DNA from 3 places in the Pseudoduganella sp. genome. Region 1 is predicted to be linked to each of the others. Evidence: riboswitches for the same ligand, from Rfam matches in the RefSeq annotation. Region 1 holds a riboswitch; each other region holds the start of a gene.
The links. A riboswitch is a leader RNA that binds a small molecule or an ion and turns the genes downstream of it on or off. The one in region 1 is predicted to bind glycine.

Region 1 (6,222 bases):
CACATACAGCGGCAGCAGGAAGAACAGCGCCGCGCTGGCGAGGAAGGCGTACAGGCCGAAACGCGCCACCTTCATGCCGCCCCCTTCCTGCTGCGGGCATAAGCCCACGGCGCCAGCAAGGCCAGCACCGTCAGCAGCAACACCACGGCGCCGGCCGATGCCAGGCCGATGTTCGCGCGCAGGAACAGGTGGTCCATGATGAACTTGGCCGGCACTTCGCTCGCCGTGCCGGGGCCGCCCTGGGTCATCGACACGACCGCGTCGTACAGTTTGACCACCATGGTCGCCAGCAGGATGAATACCGTCGCCAGCGTCGGCGCCAGCATCGGCAGCACAATGGACAGGTAGACGCGCCACACGGGTATGCCGTCCAGCCGCGCCGCCTTCCAGATTTCCGGATCGACGCCGCGCAGCCCGGCCAGCATCAGCGCCATGACGAAGCCCGAAGCCTGCCACACGGATGCCAGCACCACGGTGTAGACCACCATGTCCTGGTCCACCAGCCAGTCCAGCTCAACGCCGGGAATGCCGCCCGGGGTCAGTATCCATTGCCACACCAGGCCGGTGGCCACAAAGGACATCGCATACGGGTACAGGAACACCGTGCGCAGCGCGCCCTCGCCCGCCACCTGGCGGTCGATCGCCGCCGCCAGCAGGAAGCCGATCACCATGCAGGCCACGATGAACAGCACGCCGTACAGGGCCAGGTTGTGCAGCGACAGCAGCCAGCGCTCGTTGCCGAACAGGCGCTCGTACTGCGCCAGGCCGACCAGCTTGCTGGTGGCAATGCTGCGCGAGCTGGTGAGCGATACGTAGAAGGTCCAGGCGAAGGAGCCGAGGTAGCCCACGCACACCGTCAGCAGCATCGGCAGCAGCGCTGCGTAGGACATGGCCCGGCGCACCGCTTAATTCCTCAGCGCTGCGGCCAGCGCCTTCTGCGCCTTTTCCACCGGCATGGAAGTATTCCAGTACGCGGTCAGCGCATCCTGCACGGCGCCGTTCTGGTCGGGCGTCAGGTAGATTTCCGGCGCGCCCACCTGGCGGTTGCGGTCGCGCATGATGGCGGCGCCGGCGCGCGCGCAGGCGTCGAGCTGGCTGGTGTCGGCGTCGACGCGCGGCGGCACCGAGCCTTTCAGCTTGTTGAAGCTCGCTTGCGTGGCGGGCGCCAGCAGCACGGTCGCCATCAGTTTCTGCGCCTTCTGCACGTCCGCCTTGTCCGAGCGCGGGAACACGAATGCGTCGCCCTGGATCAGGTAAGGCGCGGCCGCGCCCAGGCCGGGAATGCAGCCGTAATGCACGCCGGGCTCCATCTTCGCATTGCTGAATTCACCCTTGGCCCAGTCGCCCATGATCTGCACGCCCGCCTTGCCGCTGACCAGCATGGCGGTGGCGTCGTTCCAGTTGCGGCCCGGCGCGGCGGGATCGACATACGATTGCAGCCGCTTGTACGCCAGCAACACCTTGCGCACCGCCTCGGAATTGATGGCGCGCTGGTCGCGGTCGCGCAGCACCTGCAGGTAGAGCTGGCGGCCGCCGATGTTGGCCAGCATGGCGGCGAACAGGATGTGCTCCTGCCACGCCTGGCCGCCGTGCGCCAGCGGCACCAGGCCGGCGGCTTTCAGCTTGTCCAGTGCAGCGAACAGTTCGTCCACGCTGGCCGGCTCCTTCTCGATGCCCGCTTTCCTGAACGCCGCCTTGGAATACCAGATCCAGGTCTGCATATGGATATTCATCGGCATGGCGTAGTAATGGCCGTCGATGCGGATGGCATTCACGATCGGCTCCGGCAGCATCTTGTCCCACTGCTGCTGGCGCGCCACGTCGTCCAGCGGCACCAGCATTTCCTGGTCCACGATGTCGACGAACTGTTTGGAGATGTTGAACTGCGCCGCCGTCGGCGCCTTGCCGCCCACCATGCGGTTCAGGGTCACGGCGCGCGCCTGGTCGCCGCCGGCAATCGCCGTGTCGATCCAGTTGCCGCCGGCTGCGCGATAGGCATTGGCCAGCTGCTTGACGGCAGCCGATTCGCCGCCCGAGGTCCACCAGTGGATCACTTCCGCGCTCTGCCCGCCCGCCTGCACTGGGGCGGCGCCCAGCGCCAGCGCGCAGGCGAATAACTGCTTGTACATCGTGTCTCCTGTTATGTGCTGCGACTTTTTTGGAAACGTTACCAATTTCCTGTGAAAGTGTCAACAGGATAGCAGGAACTACAGTAATGGCGAAAACGCAACGGCATGCGGAAAACGATTGAAACCGTATAAATCCATGCGCTATGCTGATTTCGCTGCCGGTGCATACCGGCCGCGCGATCGGGAGAGTTTGTCCCACCCATGGACAACGCCGAAGGAGCAAGCCCGCCCCCGGAATCTCTCAGGCCAAAGGACCGGTCGCGTGTTTTCACAACTCTGAAGAGCCGCCAGCGCTCCAAGGCTGGCGCACCGAAGGAGCAAGCAGGCCGCCATGCCTGTGAAACTCTCAGGTCCAGCACAGAGGGGGCGATCCCACGCACCTTTCAACATCTGATCAACCTTCAGAGGAGTAGTCACATGCATACGCATCGACTCTGGCTGCGCATTGCCTGCGCAGCGATGATGGCCGTGCCGTTCCTGGCAAAAGCAGACAACGGCGCGGCCTTGCAGGCTGCCAAACGCGGCCTCGTGCAATTCGCCGAGCACCAGCAGGCCATACGCCCCGGCAGCGCGCCGGCCGACTTCCCGCTCGATATCACCGATGTCGGCGACTTGAAGCAAGCCACGGTCAGCCACGGCTTCCAGGTCTACACCATCGACCCGAAAGAGCTGCTGGCGCGCGGCGACCTGTCCGCGCTGGCCCGGCCCACGGGCGAGTGGCGCTTCGTCATTTCCCTGCGCGGCAAGCCGATCGGGCTGGCCACTGTGCAGCAGGTGAACGGCCGCTTTGAAACCGTGGCCTATGGCGGCGCGGTGCTGGCCAAGGACGTGGATGCCGCCGCCAACGCGCATGGCAACGGCGCGCGCTCCAACCTGCGTTTCATCCGCATCTACCAGGCCCGCTCCGACTTGCTGGAAGTCGACCGCGCCAAGTTCGCGCCGCTGCATTCGGCACGCGAATCGCTGCTGCTGAAGAAGGCCGGCAGCCAGCTGGTCGATGGCGCCGAACTGCTTGAGCCGCTGCGCGCCGCAGTCAAAACCAATGTCGAAGCATTCCGCTAAGGAGGGACACACATGAACATCGCAAAAATCCTGGCCGGCGCCATGCTGGCACTGGCCCTGCCCTCCGCTTTCGCGCAGTGGCGCACCCTGAACGTGCCGCTGACGACGCAGGAACACAGCCAGTGGTGCTGGTCGGCGTCGAGCAAGGCCGTGCTGGCGGTGTACAACCGCACGCCGAGCCAGTGCCAGATCGTGAACTGGGCCTACGGCATCAACTACGCCTGCGGCAACGGCACCTTCGACTGGAACAGCTACGCCAACCGCCCCAACAGCATGTACGGCAGCTCGGGCAGCGTGCAGAACATCCTGTCCAACTGGGGCGTGCCGAATACCGCGATCAACAACTACCTGTCGTGGAATTCGGTGGTCACGGAGATCAACGCCAACCGTCCCTTCGTCATCCGCTACGGCTGGACCAATGGCGGCGGGCATATCATGGTGGGCCGCGGCTATGAAACCTATAACGGCACCAACTACATTTACATCATGAACCCGTGGCCCGGCGAAGGACAGACCTACCGCACCTTCGCGTCCGCCGTCAGCGCATCGGACCATAACTGGACCCACACGCAGCGCATGAACGTCAGTCCCTAAGCCATTTAACCTTGGTTAATACGGATGCGGCAGGCGCGCCAGTTCGACGGCGCGCCATGCCGTGCTGGCCAGCGCACGCCAGTCGGCGGCGGCGGCAAAGCGGAAATCGCGCTGCTGGCCGCGCGCCTTCTGCTCCGGCGGCAGGCCGCGGTCCACCACGGCCACCACGCGCGGTTTGCCGTCCTCGAACACCAGCGCCTCATCGGCGGCTTCGTTGGTATTCACATCCACCGCGATCACCCGGCCGCCGTGCAGCATGGTCACCTTGTCGACCAGGGTATGCCCCACCACCACCGTGCTGGCGCCGAAGCGGTTCAGCACATGCTGCACATCCTCGGCGCTGGCCAGGCCATCCGCCTCATCCAGGTAGCCGCGGTATTGGGTTACGCCGCCCTGCCCCAGCACCGCGTCCAGCGCCGGCTTGGCCGACGGCGCGCCGCGCCAGTAGTTGCGCATGGCTTCGTTCAGCTGCGGAACCGTCAGGCCGCTATCGGCCGTCGCCTTGCTGATGCCGCCGTGCGTGAACAGCACGCTGCCCATCTGCAGCACCACTGGCTGCGCGCGCAGCCAGGCGCCGATCACGGTATCGCCGGAGAATGCCGCCACCGGCCCGCCCAGGTGGTTCAGCGCATACAAGTGTTCCAGGTGGGCGCGCGTCGTGTTCCCGCGCAGGATGTACTGTTCGTGATTGCCCAGCAGCAGATGCACGCCGCCACCGACGCGCTGCGCTTCCTGCGCCAGCGCATACAAGCGCCACAGCACAGCGAAGACTTCGCGCCCGCGATCCACCGCATCGCCCACGATGACCAGGTGGCCCGTGCCGTAGGCCCAGGCGCCGGCGGCATCGGTCACGCCCAGCTTGGCCAGGGAACCGTCGAGGAAAGGCAGGTTGCCCTCGATATCGCTCAGCACAGCCACTTTGCCGGGCATCGGCAGCACACCGCCCGCCACGGACGGCGCCACTGCCGCGCCAAGCGGGTAAACACTGCGCTTGCCGGCGCATTCGATCACCAGCTGCGCGTCGGCAGCCTGCTGCTGGTGCGCCCGGTCTTCGCAGAACCAGGATGCATTCCAGCTGCCGTCCGCAGCGCGGCGCACCACCGGCCCATCCAGGAAGCCCGGCAGCGTGGCGTCATCGCCCGTGCCGGCGAACATGCTGACCTTGGCGTATTTCTCGCTGTTGACCGGCACATAAAGCCGGCTATGCACGCCGTTCGGCGTGACTTCAAGCCGGGAGTTGTAAAGGGCTACGGCAGCAATCGCGAGTAGCAGGACGAGAATGCCGGTCAGCAGGAAAGCGATCCGGCGCAGGGATTTTTTGATATTCATTTGACAATAGTAACAAACATTGCCGGAAAAGCAAAAGATGTTTCGGCACTCAGTGCGCGTGCACGCGAATCGATTTATTTCCCGCTGGCGGAAATGCGTGCCATCACAAAACCGGCCGCCCTGTTCCCCAAATCGTGGTTCCACTGGGCCGGCCCGGGCCTGAAAAAAAGTCGCGGCGGACTCTGTCAGCCACCTGTTCCCGCAAATGCCTGCGCCGGGCACGCCGCTGCAACGCGTCGCCTATTACTGGAACTCGGATGTCGGATACCTGTTCCCCGGCGTGAAGCTGAAGAACGATGTCGTGGTGCCGAATCTGCCAGCGTCGATTATCAAGGAATGCGTGGGCAAGCAGTGCTTCCCCGAGTTTGCGGAGTTTGCCGACTTGGTGGTCGATACCACGCGTTTTGAGAATCCTGCAGCGCCGGCTCGGCGCCGCCTCGGCTTGCAGCACCTGCATGGCGATGGCAGCGCGCCCTGGTCGCCGTTCTGACCTGATCTGGGGCCGGGCGACGAACTAGGGCAAACCGTGGCTCGCTGCGAGCGCATCCAGCAGGGAGCGCCTGACGCTTTGCGCTTTGCCGCTTAGCGGCAGCTGCTCCAGCGCAGCCAGGGCCGTAGCAGGCGGGCGCAATCTGTACTGCAACGCCAGCTCTTGCATCAATTGCAGCAGCTTCGCCATGTCGCGCGGCACTTCGCTTGGCGCCACGGCGCACAGCCGTCCCAGCAAGGCCAAAACGACAGGCGGCATGCCGGGATCGGCCGCCGCGGCCATCGCCAGGCTGGCAGCAAGCCGCGCTGCCATGAAATACTCCATCGGGATCAGGTCCAGGAAAGCCCTGCCCAGCACGTCCACATCAAGCCGCCCATCCAGGCTGGCCGCGACGAAAGCGTCGACCGCCCGCGCAAGGCGGCCCGGATCCTTGCCCATCAAGGCAAGTGCCAGCGTCTTCGTCGCGGCCGGCGTCATTTCCGTTACCGGGTCACCGAGCAGGCGCACCCACGCGCCATGGTGCCATTGCACGTCCGCGTATTGGAGATTTTGTGCCAGTCCTGGCAGGGCCTCCGCATACACGGCTTCGTGACTGGAGGGGAACAGCGAAGCGCCGAA
Region 2 (6,222 bases), on a different contig from region 1:
CGTTCCCGCTCTTTGCCGCGGGCACCTGGGGCGGTGAACGCATCGAGCAGGCGGTGACGCTGACCCCGTTCAGTGAGGGCAAGGAGCGCTTTTGCCTGGTCGAGGTGGCGGACGTCAGCAACACCGTAGGCCGCGAGCGCCTGCTGCGCGGCCAGGCCGAGGCCTTGCGCGCGCAATCCTATGTGGATGGCTTGACCGGCATCGCCAACCGCCGCCATTTCGACGTAGCGCTGGATCGCGAGCTGCGGCGCGCCCACCGCCAGGGCAATCCGCTCTCGCTGCTGTTGATGGATATCGACTCCTTCAAGGCCTATAACGACCATTTCGGCCACCAGCAGGGCGATGCCTGCCTGACCCTGGTGGCGGAGGCCTTCGCTTCGCGCCTGCAGCGCCCGGCCGACCTGGCGGCGCGCTACGGCGGCGAGGAGTTCGCCGCCGTGCTGCCGGATACCACGGCGGAACAGGCGGCCCAGCATGCGGAAGTGATCCGCGCCTACGTGGAGTCGCTGAAGATGGCGCACGCGCCCAAGGCCGTGCATCCGCAAGTGACCCTGAGCATCGGCGTGGCCAGCTTCGACCGGGAGCGCCTGAACGACGCAAAGGCGCTGCTGGAAGCGGCCGACCGCGCGCTGTACACCGCCAAGCACGAGGGCCGCAACCGCGTGGTGGTGGCGCGCGGCTGAGGCCTGCCTTTACGCCGCCAGCACTGCCCGGCGCCGCTGCACGCCGGATTCCAGCGCGGCCTGTACCTGCCCGGCGATGAGGTCGGCCGTGGCAGCCGACATGGTCCAGCCCAGGTGGCCGTGGCCGGTGTTGTAGAACACGCCGGGCCGCTTGCCCGGCCCCACGCGCGGCATCAGGTCCGGCATCATTGGCCGCAGCCCGGCCCACGGCACCACCTGGCGCGTGCTGACGCCGGGGAAGCATTGCTGCACCCATTGCACCAGCGGCGCGATGCGGTCGGCGCGGATGTCGCGGTTGAAGCCATTGAACTCGGCCGTGCCGGCGACGCGGAAGCGGTCGGCGCCCAGGCGGCTGCTCACCAGCTTGGTGGCGTCGTCGAGCAGGCTGACATTGGGGGCGCTGGCGCGGCTGGCCGCATCGTCCAGCATGACGGTGATCGAGTAGCCCTTCACCGGATACACATTGACGCGGTCGCCCAGCATGGCGGCGAAGGCGCGGCTGGCCGTGCCGGCGCACACCACCACGGCGTCGAAGCGGCGCGCTTCCTCGACACCGTCGATCGCGAAAGCGACGCGCGTGCCGTCCTCCCCCGCCTCCAGCCGCCGCACGTCGGCGCCGCACAGCATTTGCACGCCGCGCGCCTGCGCCGCCTGCGCCAGGCCGACCGTGAACTTGTGGATATCGCCTGTGCTGTCGCTCTCGGTGAAGAAGCCGCCGTAGAAGCGGCCGGCCAGCGTCGGTTCAATCGCCTGCATCTCGAGCGGGGTGACGGCGCGCCGCTGCAGGCCGCCTTGCGCCAGCAGCTTGCTGACCTGCGCCGCGTGCTCGAAACCGGCCTTGTCGCGGTAGATGTGCAGGATGCCCTGCTGCTTTTCGTCGAACTGGATGCCTTCCTCACGCGCCCAGCCGAACAGGTGCTGGCGCGCCGCGATGGCCAGGCGCGCGCTGGCGACGGTGTTCGCTTCGTAGCGGGGAATGGCGGCCAGGAATTCGGCGAACCAGGACAGCTTGTGCCAGTCCGGCCGCGGATTGACCAGCAGCGGCGCATCGCTGCGCAGCATCCACTTCAGGCCTTTGGCCACCGTGCCCCAGCTGTTCCATACCTCCGCGTTGGAGGCCGACAGCTGGCCGCCGTTGGCGAACGAGGTTTCCATGGCGGGATAGCGATGGCGTTCGAACAGGGTGACGTCCAGGCCGCGCCGCGCCAGGGCGTAAGCGCTCGTGACGCCGGTGATGCCGCCGCCGATAACTGCGATTGATTTCATGTCGGGGTTCCGATCCCAGTGCAAAAAGGGGTTGGACGCCGCGCAACGCGCGCGGCGAACACCCCCTCTGTACGGAACCTGAGAGATTCGCGGCGTGGCGCGATCGGCGCCTGCCGCTTGCTCCTTCGGTGCGCCGGATGGCACTGCATCCGGCAACTCTTCAGAGTTGTACTGCGCCTGGTCGGTCCGGTGGCCTGAGAGATTCCGGGGTGGTTGCTCCTTCGGCGCCAGCTGTGCTGAACTCTCCCGATTTGGCGTTAGTTTTTAACTAATGGCCTGCAGCATACCACCGTTCTTATTGAACGGCTACCTTGCCGTGCGAGGCGGCGCCGGTGGCGCCCAGCACGCCGGCGATCAGCAGCACGTACCACAGCGCGCCGGTGCCGCCCTGCAGCGCCATGAGGGCGGTGGCGTCGGCCACCAGCACCGCCGCGCAGCCCAGCGCCAGCAGCAGCAAGGCCACCGAGACGGAGAACGACAGCAGGCGGAAGTTGGCCACGCGCGCGCCGGTGGCGAACATCAGGTAGCCGGTCACGCTAAACAGCGGGAACATCACCCACAGCGAGGCGCTGGCCGACAATCCGCCCACGCCCAGCTGCGACAACACCAGCGCGGCGCCGGAAAACAAACCGAGCGCCAGCAGCAGCGCTCCAACAATAGCCAAAACCATGGCGGCCTCCCCAGACATGAGATATGAAAATACCAATACCACTAATTCTAAACGCAACATAGACAGCCGCGCCGATTTAGTACAATAGGTTTTTTTGGTCCCAACCGTTTCCAGGACAGCAATGAACCAGCTCGAACAACTCAAGAAATTCACCACTGTCGTTGCCGACACCGGCGACTTCCAGTCGATCAAGGCCTACGCGCCGCAGGACGCCACCACCAACCCTTCCCTGATCCTGAAGGCGGTGCAGAAGGACGAGTACAAGCCGCTGCTGGAAAAAGCCGTGCGCGACAACCCGAACGCCACCACCGGCGACATCATCGACAAGCTGCTGATCGCCTTCGGCACCGAGATCCTGAAGTACGTGCCGGGCCGCGTCTCGACCGAGATCGACGCCGCCCTGTCCTTCGACGTGGCCGGCAACGTGGCCAAGGGCCGCGAGCTGATCGCGCTGTACGAAAAGGCCGGCATCCCGCGCGAGCGCGTGCTGATCAAGATCGCCTCCACCTGGGAGGGCATCCGCGCCTCCGAGCAGCTGGAGAAGGAAGGCATCCGCACCAATATGACCCTGCTGTTCTCCCTGTGCCAGGCGATCGCCTGCGCGGAAGCGGGTTCGCAGCTGATCTCCCCGTTCGTCGGCCGCATCTACGACTGGTACAAGAAGTCCACCGGCATCGACTACCAGGGCGCCGAAGATCCGGGCGTGCAGTCGGTCAAGCGCATCTACAACTACTACCGCAAGTTCGGCTACAAGACCGAAGTGATGGGCGCGTCCTTCCGCAACACCGGCCAGATCCTGGAACTGGCGGGCTGCGACCTGCTGACCATTTCGCCGGACCTGCTGCAAAAGCTGGCTGACACCCAGGCTCCGGTCGAGCGCAAGCTGAACCCGGCCGATTCCGGCACGGCGGTCAAGATCTCGGTGGACGAGAAGACCTTCCGCTTCATGCTGAACGAAGACGCCATGGCGACCGAGAAGCTGGCCGAAGGCATCCGCGCCTTCGTGGCCGACTCCAACAAGCTGAAGCAGATGATCTCGGCCATGCGCTAAGCGCTGCCTGCCGCATAGGGAAAAAGGGCGCTGCGGCGCCCTTTTTTGCTATACAAAACGTTACAATTAACAGTGTTATACAATTTTCGGCGCAGTCCCACTCCACAAGAAGAGACGCCCAATGAAACCTGTATCGCGCTCCCTGCCCCTGGCGGCAGCCGCCCTGTCGCTTATCCTGGCAGCCTGCGGCAACAAGAAAGACGCCAGCAACGGCCCCCCGCCCCCGCCCACTGTTTCCGTCATCACCGCCAGCGCCGGCGCCGTCACTGTCACCAATGAGCTGCCCGGCCGCGTCGAGGCCTCGCGCATCGCCCAGGTACGCGCGCGCACGCCCGGCATCGTGCTGCAGCGGGTGTTCAAGGAGGGCGGCGACGTGCGGGCGGGCGAGGTGCTGTTCCGCATCGACCCGGCGCAGTTCCAGGCCAACGTGGAAAGCGCCGATGCCGCGGTGGCGCGCGCCGAAGCCAACCTGGCCCAGGCCGAGCTGAAAGCCAGGCGCTACAAGCCGCTGCTGGCGGCGCAGGCGGTCAGCCAGCAGGAGTACGACGACGCGCTGACGGCGCAGAAGCAGGCCGGCGCCGAGCTGCAGTCGGCGCGCGCGGCGCGCAAGAATGCCGGCCTGACCCTGGGCTACGCCACCGTGACGGCGCCGATCTCGGGCCGCGTCGGGCGCGCGCTGGTGACCGAGGGCGCCCTGGTGGGCCAGAACGAGGCGACGCCGATGGCCACCGTGCAGCAGCTCGACCCGATCTACGTCACCATCACCCAGTCCTCGGCCGAGCTGCTGCGCCTGAAACAGGCGCTGGCCAAGGGCACGTTGAAGAGCGCCGGCAAGGACCAGGCGCGCGTCACCCTGCTGACCGAGGATGGGCAGGAATACCCGCGCGCCGGCAAGCTGCTGTTCTCCGATGTGGCGGTGGACGAATCGTCCGGCGCAGTGTCGATGCGCGCCGAATTCCCCAACCCCGAGCGCATCCTGCTGCCGGGCATGTACGTGCGGGCGCGCCTGGAGCAAGGCGTGAACGAGGCCGCCATCACGGTGCCGCAGCAGGCCGTGGTGCGCGGCGCGGAAGGCGCGTCGGTGCTGGTGGTGGGCAGCGACAACAAGGTGTCCTCGGTGCCGGTCAAGGCCGACGCGGCGGCCGGCGGCAGCTGGGTGGTCAGCTCCGGCCTGAAGGGCGGCGAGCGCGTCATCGTGGAAGGCTTCCAGAAGACCAAGCCGGGCGGTACCGTCAACCCGGTGCCGTGGAAAGGCCCGGCAGGCGGCCCCGCAGGCAGTGCGCCTGCCGCATCCGCCCCGGCGGCCAAATAAAGGGGCCGCCCCATGGCAAAATTCTTCATCGACCGCCCCGTCTTCGCGTGGGTGATCGCCCTCTTCATCCTGCTCGGCGGGGCGCTGGCGATCACCGTGCTGCCGGTGGCGCAATACCCGACCATCGCACCGCCATCCATCGTCATCAGCGCCGCCTACCCGGGCGCCTCGGCCCAGGTGCTGGACGACGCCGTCACCTCGGTCATCGAGCAGGAGATGAACGGCGCCGACGGCCTGCAATACGTTGAATCGCAGAGCGACTCGAACGGCTCGGTCAGCATCACCGTCACCTTCCAGCCCGGCACCAATCCCGACCTGGCGGCGGTGGACGTGCAGAACCGCATCAAGCGCGTCGAATCGCGCCTGCCGCAGGCGGTGATCCAGCAGGGCGTGCAGGTCAACAAGGCGCGCTCCAACATCCTGATGTTCGTCGGCGCCTCCTCCACCGACGGCAGCATGGACACCACGGCCATCGGCGACTACCTGGCGCGCAACGTGGTCAACGAGATCAAGCGCCTGCCCGGCGTCGGCCAGGCCGAACTGTTCGGCACCGAACGCTCGATGCGGGTCTGGGTCGATCCCGACAAGCTGACCGGCTACAAGCTCAATATGGGCGACGTCACCACGGCCATCCGCCAGCAAAACGCGCAGGTGGCGGCCGGCACGGTGGGCGACCTGCCCAACCCGCGCGCCCAGACCTGGTTCGCGCCGGTGGTGGTGACCGGCCAACTGAGCTCGGTGGAGGAGTTCGGCAAGATCGTGCTGCGCGCCAACCGCGACGGCTCGCTGGTCCGCCTGCGCGACGTGGCCCGCCTGGAGCTGGGCGGCGCCAGCTACCGCGTCAGCGCGCGCCTGAACGGCGAACCGTTCGTCGCCATCGCCGTGCAGCAGTCGCTGACCGGCAATGCACTGGCCACCGCCACCATCGTGCGCGAGAAAATGGACGAGCTGCAGAAGTACTTCCCGCCCGGCCTGAAGTACACCGTGCCGTACGACACCTCGCTGTTCGTCAAGATCTCCATCGAGGAAGTGGTCAAGACCCTGCTGGAAGCGGTGGCGCTGGTGTTCCTGGTGATGTACGTCTTCCTGCAGAACATCCGCTACACCCTGATCCCGACCATCGTGGTGCCGATTGCGCTGATGGGCACTTTCGCCGCCATGCAGGTGTTCGGCTTCTCGATCAACGTGCTGACCATGTTCGGCATGGTGCTGGCGATCGGTATCCTGGTGGACGACGCCA
Region 3 (6,222 bases), on a different contig from region 1:
CAAAGCCGCCGGCCGGCATGGCGCCGCCTTCGGCACTGGCAAAGACGGCCCCTTGCGGCACGCCGCGCTGCAGCTGTGCCAGGAAATTCATCAATGGCTCTTTGGCCGACATCAGGGAGGCGCGCTGTGCAGCCTCATTGTTGGCGCCACCATGGAAGCCCTGGGCCGCGCCCTGGGTCCAGCCGCCTGGCGGCACCGCCACGCCGCCCGGTACGCCCGGCACGGCTACGCCAGACAGCATACCCACGCCAGCGCCAGCCGGCATGGCGCCAGCGCCGGCACCCGCCGGCATGACGCCGCCGGCAACCAGCGGCATGCCGCTCATCACGCCGGCCGCCGGAGGCAGTGCGCTCCCGCCGCCAGCCATCATCGGCATCGCGCCGCCCGCAGCCGGCATTGCCACGGCACCCGGCATCATTGGCACCCCGCCCGGCACCGCCACGCCCGCAGGCATCGCACCCGGCGCCATCATGGGCATGCCGGCGGTGGCAAATCCTGGCGCCGGCGTGACCGGGGTGGACGCACCGAGCGCCGGTGCGGCGCCGGTGCCAAGCGCGCTGGCCGCCGCGGTGTGGGCTGGCGTGCCATACAGGCCGGGCGCCACATTCATGGTCGGCAGCGACAGGTCCAGGTCGCCGAGCTGGTCGAAACCGGTCGGCGATGGCTTGCCGGACGGCGCATCGCCTGCGCCGGCGAAGAACTGGCGCAGCTGTTCGGCCAGCGCCGCCTGCTGGTTCTTTTTGCGGTTCGGCGCTTGCGAAGCGTCATGCGAATCGGCGCGACGCGACTTGTGCTTTTCCACCGAGCCAGGGCCGACACCCTTGCGTTCCAGCGCCAGGTTCAGGTCCTCCAGCATCGGCGCGAAGTTGAAGAACTCGTCCGGCTTGTAAAAGCCCTGCACCAGCTCGTTCGACTCCTCATCCTTCACGAAATCCATCCAGGCCTGCTGGAAGGCGCCGAGGAAGACCTCGGGCCGGAAGGGGTTCTGGTTGATCCGCAGGATGTCGCGGTCGAGCAGGAAGGCCAGCCGCACGTTCAGCGTCGCCAGCGCATCGGAATATTTGACCTCAAAGGCTTTGCTGAAGCCGCCCATGGTGACCTTGGTGTCCATTTCTTCCATGGAAACCAGGGACAGCGGCTCGGCCAGCTTGCGCACCTGGGCCTTCTGGCCCGGCGCCAGCTGGGCGATCTCGTGGCGCAGGTCGCTCTCCAGCTGCTTGGCAAACAGGCCGAGGAAGGCGTAATGGTCGGTGCGCAGCAGGTTGCCCGAGCGCAGGCGCGCCTGCAGGTCTTTCAAGTCACCCGCATCGGTCACATCCACCAGGCGCGCGGCCCAGCTCGTGGACAGTTCGTTGAACTGTTCGCTGATGTGCTTGTTCACCAGGCTGATCAGGTTTTCCAGAAGCGCATGCCGCGGCGTGACCGCTTTTTTAGGCGCCGCAGATGATGGGTTTTCTGGAATCATGATTGAACCTGACTTTGAGGGTTATCCATATTGTCGCAGATTATTGCCACGTGGCAATACACAAAAGCAAAGAAACGCTAAATATTTACGCAAAAGTTGCACACAGTTGCGTTTACACCAACAAAGTGCAAGGCCTAGTCCTACAAGGCCTGCGCTTGTATTCCGATACACCTTTACTATTGCACAAAGCATGATGAAGCTCCCATCCTTTTGAAAGGGAGCTGTCATGAAATCGAAGCAAAAATCCAGCAAGCAGGGTTCGAGTTCCGGCACCCGCCAGTCGGCCGACCAGGGATCGCGCTCGGGCGCACAGCAGGCCAATGAGCAGTCGGATACCGGCCGCCAGGCCAAGACCGACAAGAAAACGCCCGCCAGCCGCAGCGGAAAGCGCTGATTGACTGGCGCCGGCCACGGCCTGGCAGATCCCTGCCAGGCCCTTTGCCTTATATATTGGTGACGCGCTTGCCCTTGGGCGGGCGGAAGTCGGCCACTTCGTTGATCAGGCCCACTTTGGCCGCATCGGTGGCGGTCAGGTGCAGGTCCGAATAGGCGTGGATGTTCCAGTGTTCGTCCGTCAACTGGACATGCTTGCGCAGGATCGCCTCGGTGCGGGCATCGTCCGCCTGCAAGCCTTCCACGATAATGCGCAGCGCGTCGGGCCGGGCGCCATGCGGCGCGCTGGCATGCGATTTGTGCACCATGAAGCGCGCGGTTTCGCTGGCATAGCGCTCACTCCCCGACAGGAACAGGATTACCGCAATCGACGCCACCGCCCCACCGTTATAGGTGATGATCTTGATCGGCAGGTTGCGCAGGTAGTTGTGCAGGCACAGGCCATCGCTGACGTAGCCGCCGTTGGACTGGATCAGGATATGGGCGGTTTCAATGCCGTCTTCCGTCATGTCCGCCACCGCATCAAAGACGCGGTGCACCATGTCGCTGTTCACGTCACCGGACAGGGTAAACCAGGCCGCCTTGTCTTCTTTTTCGCTCATGGTCGCTCCACTTATGGCTATGGATGGAAAGGCCATTCTAGCGCAGGCGCGCTCCTTGCTACGCCCGCATCACTCCTCCGTGACTTCGGCCAGCGTCCCTGCCCCTACGGCCCGGCGCACCCAACGCGACAATTGCTCATGCGACGCTCCTTGCAGCCGCTGCCGCACGACCTCCGGCAGCGGACCGAAACGCAAGGAAAGGAACTCTTCCAGCATCTGGCGCCGCCCCTCAAGCTGACCGTCTCGCAGCCCTGCTTGCCTGCCCTCTTGCCTGCCCTCTTGCCTGCCCTCTTGCCGGCCCTCCTGCAGGCCAGCTTGCCTGCCCTCTTGCCGCCCCTCATGCAAGCCGATTTGCCAACCCTCCTGGCGCCCCTCAAGCAGCCCCTGCTGCCGCCCCTCGCGCACCATACTATGAACATAAGGCATTTTCGTACTCCTTTCCAAGTCTCGCAGGAAGTCTCGATAGCTCGCCTCCTGCTCACTGGGTAGCCGCATCAACCAGTCTAGTACATTGAGAAAATCGAGGATGCGCTGCTGCCCCCACCCCAGGCCATACGCACGGCGTGTCAGGAGCGTCTTCACGACAAGACGCGCCGCCGGATTACGCTTGGTGCGCATGGTCGCAAAATGCGCCTCGGCAAACAGGGCAAAGAAGTTCGCCGCCAGCCCCGGCGCCACAGGAACGAAGTCCAGCAGCTTCACCACATTGAACTCAAAGCGCACCCTTGTCCCCCATACATCCCAGGAAAAGTCGCTCGGCCGCCAGCGCGGGCTGCGGTCAGCCAGCACAGCAATGCTGAACACCGGAGCAGCATACCGGTCGAACAGGCGCCCCCAACAGGTGAACATACGCTCCGCAAACCCGCGCTGCCGCGACAGCTGGATCTCGATATGGATAAACATCTCGCGCCCATCGCGCAACTGCACACGCACCAGCTTGTCCAACCGCCGCAAGCCCGTCTTTGCGTCACGCACCACCTGGCGCAATTCCTGGTCGCGGAATTCCGGCTCCACCGACCAGTCGATTTCTGCAGCCAACCCTGGGCAAAACAGCATAATAAAATCCCAGATATACCGTTCGAGACCGGCCTTCCAAGGGTTGTCATAGTCGTCATTTAGCGTTTCCATGCCCCTTTGACCAGCGTCCCGGCGCCGAGTTCCCACCAGCCCGCAAGATTGACTTTATTGCCCTCCTGTCATATAGTCCCAAGTCTTGATCGGGAGAGACCAGCACAGGCTGGCGCCGAAGGGGCATAACCCAGAAACTCTCAGGCAAAAGGACCGGTCAGGGGCCCGATAGGGCTGAACTCTGGAGAGCGGCCCGCCACAGCGCAGGGCCCACCGAAGGGGCGTGCGGGAATACCTTCCCGCTATCTCTCAGGTACCAAGGACAGAGGGGTAGGCGAAATTACGTTCAGTTAACACCCTACTCTTAAGGCCCGAGGTATCAATGACGCTCAAAGCAACCCCACTCAATAACGCTCATCGTGCCCTCGGCGCCCGTATGGTCGACTTCGGCGGCTGGGACATGCCGGTCAACTACGGCTCCCAGATCGAAGAACACCACGCCGTGCGCACCGACGTCGGCATGTTCGACGTGGCCCACATGTGCGTGGTGGACCTGAAAGGCGCGAACGTGCGCTCCTTCCTGCGCGGCCTGATCGCCAACAACGTCGACAAGCTGCAGGTATCGGGCAAGGCCCTGTACTCCTGCATGCTGACCCCGGAAGGCACCGTCATCGACGACCTGATCGTCTACTTCATCAACGAAGAATGGTTCCGCCTGGTGGTCAACGCCGGCACCGCTGAAAAAGACGTGGCCTGGATGAACCAGCAGAACGCCGCCACCGGCGCCGGCATCACCATCACCCAGCGCCGCGACGGCGAAGGCGCGATGGCCCTGATCGCCGTGCAAGGCCCGAACGCCCGCGCCAAGGTATGGGAAGTGATCCCTGAAGCGAAGGCGCCAACCGCCGAAATGAAACCATTCAACGTAGCGCTGGTGCCAAGCACCGCCTTCGGCGAAGCCATGGTGGCCCGCACCGGCTACACCGGTGAAGACGGTTTCGAAATCGGCGTGCCAGCCGACCAGGCTGAAAAACTGTGGAACGCCCTGAACGCCGCCGGCGTGAAGCCTGCAGGCCTGGGCGCGCGCGACACCCTGCGCCTGGAAGCCGGCATGAACCTGTACGGCCAGGACATGGACGAAACCGTGAACCCCCTGGACGCCGGCCTGGCCTGGACCATCGACCTGGTGGCCGAGCGCGACTTCATCGGCAAAGCGGCCCTGCAAGCCAAAGGCCAGAACGCCCAGTTCGTGGGCCTGATCCTGCGCGAAAAAGGCGGCGTGCTGCGCGCCCACCAGAAAGTCATCGCCGCCAACGGCGAAGCAGGCGAAATCACCTCCGGCACCTTCTCCCCGACCATGCAACAGGCGATCGCGCTGGCGCGCGTGCCGATGGGCGTGCAGGTCGGCGACACCGTGCACGTTGAGATCCGCGACAAGAAGCTGGCTGCCACCGTGGTCAAGCTGCCTTTCGTCCGTAACGGTAAAATCCTGGTTGCTTGACCAGAAACTGAACAACATCACCTAGCCTTGGAGCCAATATGAGCAACATTCCAGCAGACCTGAAGTACACCGAGTCCCACGAGTGGGTACGCGCTGAAGCAGACGGCACCGTGACCGTCGGCATTACCGCCTTCGCGCAAGACGCACTGGGCGACATCGTGTTCGTCGAGCTGCCGAAAGTCGGCCAGACCTACGACGCCGGCGCCGACGCCGCCGTGGTGGAATCGGTCAAAGCCGCATCCGACATCTACGCACCGATCGCCGGTGAAGTGGTGGCCGTGAACGAAGACGTGGCCGGCGCACCAGAGTCGATCAACGCCGACGCCTACGCTGCCTGGCTGTTCAAGATCAAGCCAAGCGATGCCGGCGCCATCAACGGCCTGCTGGACGCAGCAGCCTACGGCAAAGTAGCACAGTAAACACCGCATCATCGGGCCGGCTCCATGCCGGCCCTTTCCACATTCTGGCCAAGAGATTTTTCACCATGACCCGCACCAGCCTGACCCAACTTGAAGCCCGCGATGCCTTCATCGCCCGCCACATCGGCCCGGACGCCAACGAACAGCAGCAAATGCTGGACGTTCTCGGCTACGCCACCCGCGCCGCCCTGATCGATGCCATCGTCCCGCCGGGCATCCGCAACAAGAACGAACTGCCACTGGGCCAGTTCTTCCAGCCGCTGCCGGAGAACGAAGCACTGGCCAAGCTGAAAGGCATCGCTTCCAAGAACAAGGTGCTGAAATCCCTGATCGGCCAGGGCTACTACAACGCCCACACCCCGGGCGTGATCCTGCGTAACATCTTCGAAAACCCAGCCTGGTACACCGCCTACACCCCGTATCAGCCAGAGATTTCCCAGGGCCGCCTGGAAGCGATCCTGAACTTCCAGCAGACCCTGATCGACCTGACCGGCATGGCCATCGCCAACTCGTCCATGCTGGACGAAGGCACCGCCGCGGCCGAAGCCATGACCCTGATCCAGCGCGTCGGCAAGTCCAAGTCGAACACCTTCTACGTCGCCAACGACGTGCTGCCGCAGACCCTGGAAGTGGTGCAGACCCGCGCCGAGCCGCTGGGCATCACCGTCAAGACCTTCGACCCGGCCGAACTGGCTGGCGTGACCGACGCCTTCGGCGTGCTGCTGCAGTACCCAGGCGTGAACGGCGTGGTGCGCGACTACCGCGCCGCCGTTG

Region 2: linked by a shared signal. The riboswitch ahead of ACE3TQ_RS19515 (D-amino acid dehydrogenase) and the one ahead of ACE3TQ_RS23285 (hypothetical protein) in region 1 are both predicted to bind glycine.
Region 3: linked by a shared signal. The riboswitch ahead of gcvT (glycine cleavage system aminomethyltransferase GcvT) and the one ahead of ACE3TQ_RS23285 (hypothetical protein) in region 1 are both predicted to bind glycine.

The regions. Positions count from the first base shown of each region.
Region 1 is NZ_JAYSCO010000069.1:20,671-26,892, forward strand. It holds gene ACE3TQ_RS23270 (carbohydrate ABC transporter permease) at 1-75, opposite strand, end outside; gene ACE3TQ_RS23275 (carbohydrate ABC transporter permease) at 72-890, opposite strand; gene ACE3TQ_RS23280 (ABC transporter substrate-binding protein) at 906-2,129, opposite strand; glycine riboswitch at 2,301-2,396, shown strand; gene ACE3TQ_RS23285 (hypothetical protein) at 2,547-3,191, shown strand; gene ACE3TQ_RS23290 (C39 family peptidase) at 3,204-3,785, shown strand; gene ACE3TQ_RS23295 (metallophosphoesterase) at 3,801-5,114, opposite strand; gene ACE3TQ_RS23300 (hypothetical protein) at 5,320-5,604, shown strand; gene ACE3TQ_RS23305 (DUF6493 family protein) at 5,629-6,222, opposite strand, start outside.
Region 2 is NZ_JAYSCO010000047.1:36,539-42,760, reverse strand. It holds gene ACE3TQ_RS19520 (diguanylate cyclase domain-containing protein) at 1-683, shown strand, start outside; gene ACE3TQ_RS19515 (D-amino acid dehydrogenase) at 693-2,093, opposite strand; glycine riboswitch at 2,122-2,208, opposite strand; gene ACE3TQ_RS19510 (hypothetical protein) at 2,245-2,619, opposite strand; gene tal (transaldolase) at 2,741-3,670, shown strand; gene ACE3TQ_RS19500 (efflux RND transporter periplasmic adaptor subunit) at 3,792-4,982, shown strand; gene ACE3TQ_RS19495 (efflux RND transporter permease subunit) at 4,995-6,222, shown strand, end outside.
Region 3 is NZ_JAYSCO010000041.1:1,941-8,162, reverse strand. It holds gene ACE3TQ_RS18095 (DUF1631 family protein) at 1-1,465, opposite strand, end outside; gene ACE3TQ_RS18090 (hypothetical protein) at 1,692-1,859, shown strand; gene ACE3TQ_RS18085 (ATP-dependent Clp protease proteolytic subunit) at 1,909-2,460, opposite strand; gene ACE3TQ_RS18080 (DUF4351 domain-containing protein) at 2,530-3,588, opposite strand; glycine riboswitch at 3,669-3,754, shown strand; glycine riboswitch at 3,760-3,864, shown strand; gene gcvT (glycine cleavage system aminomethyltransferase GcvT) at 3,911-5,029, shown strand; gene gcvH (glycine cleavage system protein GcvH) at 5,068-5,448, shown strand; partial or broken gene gcvP (aminomethyl-transferring glycine dehydrogenase) at 5,514-6,222, shown strand, end outside.